DNA from 3 places in the Streptomyces sp. JH002 genome. Region 3 is predicted to be linked to each of the others. Evidence: riboswitches for the same ligand, from Rfam matches in the RefSeq annotation. Region 3 holds a riboswitch; each other region holds the start of a gene.

Region 1 (3,264 bases), 1.8 Mb from region 3:
GCGCACGTCGTCGTCATTGACGTAGACATTCACGAAACGGCGCAGCTTGCCCTGGTCGTCGAGCACCCGGGCGGCGATTCCCTGGTGGTTCTTCTCCAGGTCGGCGAGGACGTCGCGCAGCGTTCCGCCGTCGGCGGTCACCTCGGAACGTCCGCCGGTGTAGGTGCGCAGGATGGTCGGGATTCGGACAGTCACACTCATGCGAGGCCGGCCTCTCGGAAAGCGTCCAGATTCGGACGGATGATGGCGGTGGGACCGGTGGTCGCCGCCACCGCGTCCAGGGTCTTCAGGCCGTCGCCGGTATTCAGTACGACCGTCGTCAGTTCCGGGTCCAGCTGCCCGGTCTCGATCAGCTTGCGGGTGACGCCCACCGTCACCCCGCCCGCCGTTTCGGCGAAAATGCCCTCGGTGCGGGCGAGCAGCTTGATGGCGTCCACGATCTGCGCGTCGTTCACGTCCTCGACCGCGCCACCGGTGCGGCGGGCGATGTCCAGGACGTAGGGGCCGTCGGCCGGATTGCCGATCGCCAGGGACTTGGCGATGGTGTCCGGCTTCACCGGCCGCACCACGTCGTGCCCAGCCTTGAACGCCTGGGAGACCGGCGAGCAGCCCTCGGCCTGGGCACCGAAGATCTTGTAGGGCCGGTCCTCGACCAGACCGGTCGCGATCAGCTCCTTGAGCCCCTTGTCGATCTTGGTGAGCTGGGATCCGGAGGCGATCGGGATCACCAGCTGGTCGGGGATGCGCCAGCCCAGCTGTTCGGCGATCTCGAAGGCCAGGGTCTTGGAGCCCTCGCCGTAGTAGGGGCGCAGATTGACGTTGACGAATCCCCAGCCCTCACCGGCGGGGTCGCCGATCAGCTCGCTGCAGAAACGGTTCACGTCGTCGTAGGTGCCCTCGATGCCCACCAGCTCGCCGCCGTAGACGGCGGCCATCACGATCTTGCCCTGCTCGAGGTCGTGCGGGATGAACACGCAGGAGCGGAATCCGGCCCTGGCCGCCGCGGCGCCGACCGCGCCCGCCAGGTTGCCGGTGGAGGAGCAGGACAGCGTGGTGAAGCCGAAGGCGCGGGCCGCCTCCACGGCGTTGGCGACCACCCGGTCCTTGAAGGAGTGGGTGGGATTGCCCGAGTCGTCCTTCACGTACAGCTCGCCGCCGTGACCCAGCGCGGCGGCCAGCCGGTCGGCCTTGACCAGGGGGGTGTCGCCGGGGTTCAGATTGGGCTTGGAGGCGACATCGGCCGGCACCGGCAGCAGCGGGGCGTAGCGCCAGATGCTGTGCGGTCCGGCCTCGATGGCGGCCCGTAGCGCTTCGGGGTCACCGGTGGGCAGATCGTACGCGATTTCGAGAGGACCGAAACATGCCTCGCAGGCGAAGATCGGGCTGAGAGGGAAACGCTCCCCGCACTCCCGACAGGAGAGCGCGACGGCGGGCCCGAGATCGACGGCGGAGCCGCCGGGGGGCGTGGTGGAGGTGTGCGAGGTGAGCACAGGCATGGGTACGAGGCCCTTCTCCTCATCTTCCCCGTGACGGATTTCGCCACAGGACGGAATTGGCACCTTCCCCACCGGGAGCCTCGCATCGTCACGAGACCGGCGGAAGGGTTGCCGGGGCTTCAACGGGCCGTTCCCTCTGCCCCTCTGGATGAGCTGTATTCAGTTGACCGCGCAGCGTCTCCGATATGCGGAGGACACCTGCACTGCCCGAGACTGTAACGGACGCCCCGGACAATGGCTCGTGCCGTCCGATCCGCGAGACGAACAGGAGACAGACATATTCCCGCCCGAACTGGGCACCACCGATGAGGGCCATAACCGCCCATTGCTGACAGATCCCACAGACAAGACTTACCTGACCTACCCGACTTATATGGTCGAAGCGAACAGGAGCGACATTCGTGCTGGAAGAGGCTGAGGAGTGGCTGAGCCGCCGGTCCTGGACTGCCGCTGACCGCTCGCTGCGACGGTTGCTGGACGCGAAAGCCGCGGCCGGCCCGGCGGGCAGCGTCAGTGTCGTGCTTCCCGCGCTGAACGAGGAAGCGACCGTCGGCACCATCGTGGAAGCGCTGCGCCGCGACCTGATGGAAACCGTGCCCCTGATCGACGAGCTGATGGTGGTGGACTCCGGATCCACCGACCGCACCGGAGAGGTCGCCGCCGCGGCGGGCGCCAAGGTCGTCCACCGCGACGAGATCCTGCCCAGAATGCCCACCGTCCCCGGCAAGGGGGAGGTGCTGTGGCGCTCCCTCATGGCCACCAGCGGCGAGATCATCTGTTATGTCGACGCCGACCTGCGGGAGTTCGACTCCTGCTTCGTCTCCGGCATCCTCGGGCCACTGCTCACCGAGCCCGATGTGCACCTGGTCAAGGCCATGTACGACCGCCCGCTGGGCGACGCCCCCTCCGGCGCCCACCAGGGCGGCCGGGTCACCGAGCTGGTGGCCCGCCCGCTGCTCAACCTGCACTGGCCGCAACTGGCCGGTGTCGTCCAGCCGCTGGGCGGCGAGTACGCGGCGCGGCGCTCCCTGCTGGAGCAACTGCCCTTCCCCGTCGGGTACGGCGTCGAACTCGGCCTGCTCGTCGACACCCTGCACCTGGCCGGACTGGACGCGGTCGGCCAGGTGGATGTCGGGGTGCGCAAGCACCGTCACCAGGACGGCCAGGCCCTGGGCCGGATGGCGGCCGCGATCATGCGCACCGCGCAGAGCCGGCTGCCGGGCAACGGACCCGTTCCCGTGCAGCAGGGCATGATGCAGTTCGAACGGCTGGCGGAGGGCGGCTTCTCACCGCTGACCCACACCATCCACACCGAGGAACGCCCCCCGATGTCCACCATCCCCGAGTACGCCGCCCGCCAGGCGGCGTAGCCCGAGCTTTCCGGCCGGCCCCGGCCCGTGCCGCACCCCCTCACCGGGGTGCGGCACCCGGGAGGCGGGGACGGGACACGCCAGGGTGACCGGACGCACGTTTGTACCCGGCCACGGGTGGCTAGGGTCGGGACATGGGCGTTGCAGAGGTCTCCGAGGCTCCTCCGGTCCTGGTCGCGTCCAATCGCGGCCCCGTCAGCTACACGCTCGCGGACGACGGCACGCTCACCGCCCGGCGCGGCGGCGGCGGGATGGTCTCCGGCCTTTCCGCCCTGGGCTCGGCGGCCGGCACCTGGGTGTGCGCGGCGCTGGGCCCCGGCGACCGCGAGGCCGCCGCCCGCGCGGGCACCGGCACCCTGGAGACGGCCGACACCGGAGGCCAGTCCGTACGGATGCTG
Region 2 (3,264 bases), 1.4 Mb from region 3:
GTCGGTGCCGGCCACCCGCTCGCTGATCACGTCGAAGATCTCGTCGTAGAACCCGGAGACCCGCTGGGCTCCTTCGGTCTCGCCGAAGACCTCGCCCAGCAGTTCCACGGTCTCGTGGAAGACGTCGAAGTCCCAGGCGGTGGCGACCACGACGGGGATGCCGAAGGGCTCCAGCTGCCGGGCGGCCTCCTGCCAGGCGCCGTTGCGCGGGATGATGAGGACATCGGGGTCGAGTTCGGCGACCGACTCGTAGTTGATCTCCTGGAGGTCCTCGCTGACCACCTCGTCGTCGGATATGCCCAGGTAGGGCAGCCGGGCGGCGGAGACCCGGTCGTAGCCGACGACCCGGTCGCCGGCGCCGATGGCCTGGGCGAACTCGTTGCCGTAGCTGTTGAGGACGACGGCGCGCTCGGCGGGACCGTCGAGTTCGACGGTGCGTCCGGCGTCGTCGACGACCGTGAGCGTCCGGTCACCGCCGCCGTCACCGCTGCTGTCGTCCGTCTCCTTGACCACGGTGCCGCACGCGCCCAGGGACAGCACGACACCGGTGACGGCGGCGAGGGCGGCGGTGCGGGAAAGCCGTTGGCTCATGATGAGGGGTTCCGTTCTGCGGGTGGGTCAGCGGGTGGGGGTGGGCGCGGCGTCCGGCCAGTACGGGTCGCCGAGGCTGAGCATCAGCCGGTTCGCCCAGCCGAAGAACGCGGTGGCGGCGACCAGGTCGGTCAGCTCGGTGTCCGCCAGTCCTTCGGCGCGCAGCCGGTCCACGTGGGCGGTGGTGGCGCTGACCGGCGTGGTGGCCAGCGCGGCGGCGAACTCGATGACGGCGGCCCACCGCGCGTCCTGCCCGGCGGCGAGCGGAGCGGTGGCGGCCGGAAGCCAGTCGGCGTCCCGCTGGAGGGAGACGCCGAGCAGCCGGTCCACGTCCTCGGGCCGCTTCGACATCTGGGCGGACTTGCGGGCGTGCACGGAGGCGCAGTAGACGCAGTCGGTCACCTTGCTGGTCGCGGCGGCGGCCAGTTCGCGTTCGGCGCGGGGCAGCCCTTCGCGGGTGGCGAAGATCGCGGCGTCCAGGGAGGTGCGGGCGGCCAGCACCCGGGGCAGCCGGGCCAGCAGCCGGAAGTACTCGCCGTTGGTCTTGCCCCGGAAGGAGTCCTCCTGCTCGGGCGTGAGTTCGTCGGTGGGCACGGGGGGCACCCAGGCAGTCCAGGACAGCAGCTCGCGGGTGTACACGATGGGGCGCTCGCGTCCGTTGGACGCCACCCGCGCGGTGCTCTTGGTGCGGCCCCGCCCGGGCGTGGGGCGGCGCGGCGTGTCGGCCGGCTCGGGGTCCTGCCCCTGGAGCAGCCGCAGTCCCTGGATGGCGCGCGCCTGGAAGGCGGTGAACGCGGCGACCTGCGAGATGACGACGATGTCGTCGGGCGTCCAGCCGGCTTCGGTCAGCAGGTCGAGGTCCGCGCGGGTGGCCAGGGCGGGGGAGACGGAGATGAGGTCGACGTGGGCGGCGGCGGCGCGCAGCGCGGGGTCCTCGGGCAGTTCGTCGCCGAGCAACGCGGTGTCCGCCCCGAGCCGTACGTGGTCCCGGACGAGCGCGTCGACGCCGTGCCGGCGCGCGGCCAGGGCGGCCAGCCCCCGGCGTACCGGTACGCTCACCGCCGCCTCGCCGCCGAACAGCGCGTCCGAGGCTTCCTGGGCGCGCTGCGCGACCAGCGGTTTGGTAGCCCTGGCTGCCGCGATCCGCTCGTCGAGCCCGGCCAGTCGGGCGATGTCGTCGGGGGTGGTGCTCATGAGTTCCGCCTCGTGGTGCTCGGTCGCGTGGTCGGCCGAGGCACGGGCAAACATGTCGAAATCGTCGAGGACGAGAACGAGGTCTCACGAGGAGCACGCTTGCCGCATCACCGCAGCCCGGTCGTCGGTCCCGGGGGCACCCCGCCGTGCAGGAGGGTTGCCGGCCAGCGAGCCGGGACTTGGCGCTGGCGCTCTTGACCTGATCAGCAACCTAGCACCACCGACTCCGCGCGAAACACCCACTGTCCGCCATATGAGACCAAGGCGTCTCACGCGGAGGGGCAGCCCAGTTCTCGCAAGGGCACCCTGTCCGTCATGTGAGACACGCACACGGGTGCGCACGTGGGGACGGGCCCCGGATCGGCGACCCGGGGCCCGCGTGCTCAGGGGGAGATCAACAGGAGGAGCCGACCTTGAAGGAGGTCATCTTGTCGTTGAAGTGGGAGGCCACCGCCGCCTCGGACTTGCCCGGGCCGACGGAGAACATGCAGCCGGTGTACTTGTCGTGCTGGTAGACGGCGACCGTCTTGTCGGTGCGGTTCCAGTAGGAGGTCATCTTGTCGTTGAAGTCGTTGCCGACGTTGGACACGGAGCTCTTGGACTGCAGGAACTTGCCGGTGTAGCTGGAGTGCTCCCACACGCAGAAGTTCCCGGCAGAGCACTGACTGGAATCAGCCGCCGCCGGCACCGCCGCCAGCCCCGCGGTCGCCACCGCGAAGGTCAGCGCCGCCCCGATGCTCGCCAGACGTGAGGCAATCTTCCGGTTTTCCACCTGACATCCCCTATGCCTTGTGTGCCTGTCATCGCACGATGTGTGCGGAAGAATGCTAGGAGCGCCACGGTTGCCCGGACCAGAGCACCTACGACCGCACGACCATCGAACCGCTCCTCAACTCACGCTGGAATCAGTCGAGTTGCAAGGCCGGCGCCGGGACCGGATCCCCCTGAACGAGTGACCGGCCCGGCGCCGGGATGACGCCCGCGAGACACCCCGACCGAACGCCCCACACCTCACCCCCGCCCCGGTCACCACCACGCCCTCCCGAGCGCTGCCCCTTGCGCCGGACCCCCTCTACGCTGCCCACTGCCGGACGGTGCGCGCGGATGCCGAACACACCGAAGAACGCCGTCGTCGGCATCCGCAGAGAGCTTCGCCGGGACCGCGCGGAAGCCGAGATGCGAGCCGCCCTCGCCGTACTGTCCGGAGCGGATGACGACGAGCGGCAACCGACTGAACACGGCAGCCGCTCACGCTCTCTTCACACCAATGCGCGCAGTAGCTAGCCTGATCTGCAGAGTCACCGGTGATGTCTGGGGGGAAGATGTCCGGTTCGACGCATGCCTGGTTGCTCGCCGCAGTCGCTGATTTCGGCCGGGAATCGCAACGGAAACTGTCCGACGGTTTCGACCGCGAGGCCTCGATCCGGGGTCCTTTGGAGGGCCTGCTGCAGGCCGTGGGGGCCCACCATCAACAGAACG
Region 3 (3,264 bases):
ACGGGATCGACCCCTATCTGCCGGGCCTGGCTCTGGAGCGCGCGGAGTGGGACGCGATGTGGCAGGACCTCATCCCGCTCATGCGCGAGGGGGTGCGCAACAACCGCATCGACACGGTGCGGCCGGAGCACACCCCCCGGGCCATGGGCCGGGCGCCGCGCGTGGACGGCCACGGGGGAGAGGTGTACGTCTACCGGCGCGCCACGCTGCCCTGCCTGGTGTGCGGGACGCCGGTCCGGCGTGCCGAGATCGCGGCCCGCAACCTGTTCTGGTGCCCGGTGTGCCAGCCGGCCCGGGCCGCCGGGCGCGGTCAGCCCGCCGCCACCGGCTGACCCTCGGCGACCAGTTCGCGCACCGCGCGCACCACGCGCTCCACGTGTTCGGCGGGGGTGCCCACTCCGAAGCTGACCCGGATGGCCTTCAGCGGCCCGTCGCAGCCGGCCGCCCGCGCGCCGTCGCCCTCCGGGCCCAGCAGCGCACGGACCAGCGGGTGCGCGCAGAACAGCCCGTCGCGTACGCCGATCCCGTACCGCTCGGAGAGCGCCTTGGCGAACTCCTCGCTGGACCAGCCGTCCACGACGAAGGACAGCACGGCCACCCGGGGCGCGTCCGGGCCGAACAGCGCCAGCTGCCGCACCCCGGGAACGGTGGCCAGTCCGGAGCGCAGCACGGCCAGCAACTCCTCCTCGCGCGCCACCAGTTGCTCGAACCCGGCGTCGGTCAGCGCCCGGCAGGCCGCCGCGATGGCGAACGCGCCGATCACATTGGGCGAACCGGCCTCGTGCCGGGAGATGTTGTTGTTCCACACGACGTCGACCGCGCCGTCCCGCGCGGTGACGGTGTGACTGGCGCCGCCGCCGGCGAGGTACGGCGCGGCGTTGCTCAGCCAGTCGGCGCGTCCGGCCAGGACGCCGGAGCCGAACGGCGCGTACAGCTTGTGCCCGGAGAAGGCGACCCAGTCGATGCCGAGCGCGGTGATGTCGACGGGGCGGTGCGGGGCGAGCTGGGCGGCGTCCAGGACGGTGCGGGCGCCGGAGCGGCGGGCGACGGTGGCGAGTTCGGCGATCGGCCACAGTTCACCGGTGACGTTGGAGGCGCCGGTGACGCACAGCAGCTTGGGCCCGGGGGCGGCGTCGGCGAGCGCGTTGACCAGGGTGGCGACGGCCTGCCCCGGGGTGCGCGGCGCCGGGAGGTACGTCACGGGGTGGCCGTGGTGCGCCCAGGGCAGCAGCGCGGCGTGGTGTTCGGTCTCGTAGACGAACACCTGGGTGCCGGTGGGCAGGGCGCCGGCCAGCAGGTTCAGTGAGTCGGTGGTGGAGCGGGTGAAGATCAGCTGGTCGTCGGGGCGGCAGCCGAGGAACGCGGCCACTGTCGCCCGGCTCTCCTCGTACAGGTCGGTCGACAGCTGGGAGAGGTAGCCGGCGCCGCGGTGGACGCTGCCGTAGTACGGGGCGTACGCGGCGACCTCGTCCCACACCGCGCGCAGGGCGGGGGCGCTGGCGGCGTAGTCGAGGGCGGCGTAGCCGATGTCCCCGCCGTCCGCGAGCGGGGCACGGACCTCGTCGCCGAGGACGGGGAGGGGGCGCGGGAGGGAACAGCCGGCGGTGTTCGGGGCAGGGGCGATCGGCGCAGTGGGCATGACAAAGCTCCGGGAAAGGCTGAAGGCAGACAGAGGCAGGCTGGGTCGGGGGCGTGCGCCCTAACGCATTCGCGTGCTCATGGAAGAACTCCCTCAAGAACCGTGCTTGCCACAGACCTCGCTGCCTGCGGCCCGGTCATCACCCGGGGCACCCCGCCGACGGTTGGAGGGTTGCCGGACAGCGGGCCGGGGCCTTGATCGCTGTCACTCGTGACCTGATCGCAGACTATGTCATGCCGATCGGTGATGAACACCTTGTGTCCATATCGCGAGACCCACGGCACATGGCCGCCGCCTTGACAGCTCACCGAGGGTTGGCTGATATTTACCGCATGCCAGCCCTGCCGCTTTTGACGTCGCGCCGACACGTGGACCTGCTCCGCGTCACGTCGGCGTCCTGTGCGGGCTGCTGATTCCTCCCACCGCGCGGCGGTGAGCGCCGGCCGTCGGCCGCGCCCGTAACCGCCCCTCGCGCGCCGGGACTTCCTCGCGGGATGTGCACTGCGTTGCCGTGCCCTGTCCCGCTCCGCTCCGCACGGTCGTGCCGCGCGGCGCCGCTCTCCGCCCCTGGCTTCTTCCACTCACTTACCTGACGTTTCTGACGTTCCTCACCTTCCTCACCCCGGTCCGTCCTGCCGTGCGCCTCCGCGCGCCGCCGGCCGGGTGATTCGTCCTGAAAGGACCCTCCGCCGTGGCCACCTCGCCCACGCCCAGACGGCTCAGCCGCCGCATGTCCCGCTCCGCCCACGCCACCGCGCTGATCGCCGCGATCGCCGTCGCCCTCACCGCCTGCGGCACCGACGGCACCACCAACGGCGGTGGCCCGGGCGACGGTTCGGGCAGCGCCGGCGCCTCCGGCGACCCCGTGGCCGGCGGCACCCTGAAGTACGCCTTCGCCAACACCATCGACTGCGTCGACCCGCGCCAGCGCCCGCAGCTCACCTCCCGCAACGTCGGCCGTCAGCTCGGCGACCAGCTCACCGAACAGGACCCGCAGACCAAGGAGATCAAGCCCTGGCTCGCCACCTCCTGGGAGATCAGCGATGACGTGAGTGCCTTCACCTTCCACCTGCGCGAGGACGTCACCTTCTCCGACGGCGAGCCCTTCGACGCCGAGGCCGTCAAGGCCAACTTCGACGCCGTCGTCGACCTCGGCGCCCGCGCCCCCCAGGGCAGCAGCTTCATCGCCGGCTACCAGGGTTCGACCGTCCTCGACGAGTACACCGTGCGCGTCGACTTCGACGGCCCCAACGCCCAGTTCCTCCAGGCCACCGCCACCGCCTCGTTCGTCCAGCTCTCCCCGGCCTCCCTCGGCAACGACCCCGCCGACCTGTGCCTGGGCGACTTCGCCGCCTCCGGGCCGTTCACCCTCGGCTCCTTCACCCCGGAGAAGTCCGTCGAACTGCTCAAGCGCGAGGACTACGCCTGGGCCTCCCCGATCGCCGCCAACCAGGGCGCCGCCTACGTCGACAAGATCGTCCTGGAGGTCGTCCCCGAGGGCGGCGTCCGCTACGGCTCCATCACCAGCGACCAGATCGACCTCGCCGACGGCATCCCCTCCACCAACCAGGGCTACGGTCTGGTCACCGGCGCCTCCCCGGGCATCGCCATCCCCTACATCCCGC

Evidence for each region. Region 3 has a riboswitch for S-adenosylmethionine ahead of H7827_RS20610 (aminotransferase class V-fold PLP-dependent enzyme). Riboswitches for the same ligand answer to the same signal wherever they lie in the genome.
Region 1: linked by a shared signal. The riboswitch ahead of thrC (threonine synthase) and the one ahead of H7827_RS20610 (aminotransferase class V-fold PLP-dependent enzyme) in region 3 are both predicted to bind S-adenosylmethionine.
Region 2: linked by a shared signal. The riboswitch ahead of H7827_RS13965 (peroxidase-related enzyme) and the one ahead of H7827_RS20610 (aminotransferase class V-fold PLP-dependent enzyme) in region 3 are both predicted to bind S-adenosylmethionine.

The regions. Positions count from the first base shown of each region.
Region 1 is NZ_CP087989.1:2,712,008-2,715,271, forward strand. It holds gene H7827_RS12180 (MoaD/ThiS family protein) at 1-201, opposite strand, end outside; gene thrC (threonine synthase) at 198-1,496, opposite strand; SAM riboswitch class I at 1,513-1,651, opposite strand; gene H7827_RS12190 (glucosyl-3-phosphoglycerate synthase) at 1,898-2,866, shown strand; gene H7827_RS12195 (alpha,alpha-trehalose-phosphate synthase (UDP-forming)) at 3,001-3,264, shown strand, end outside.
Region 2 is NZ_CP087989.1:3,080,054-3,083,317, reverse strand. It holds gene H7827_RS13970 (ABC transporter substrate-binding protein) at 1-591, opposite strand, end outside; gene H7827_RS13965 (peroxidase-related enzyme) at 619-1,839, opposite strand; SAM riboswitch class IV at 1,876-1,985, opposite strand; gene H7827_RS13960 (peptidase inhibitor family I36 protein) at 2,180-2,557, opposite strand; gene H7827_RS13955 (type ISP restriction/modification enzyme) at 3,108-3,264, shown strand, end outside.
Region 3 is NZ_CP087989.1:4,504,200-4,507,463, forward strand. It holds gene H7827_RS20605 (Fpg/Nei family DNA glycosylase) at 1-332, shown strand, start outside; gene H7827_RS20610 (aminotransferase class V-fold PLP-dependent enzyme) at 311-1,639, opposite strand; SAM riboswitch class IV at 1,737-1,855, opposite strand; gene H7827_RS20615 (putative leader peptide) at 1,972-2,052, shown strand; gene H7827_RS20620 (ABC transporter substrate-binding protein) at 2,331-3,264, shown strand, end outside.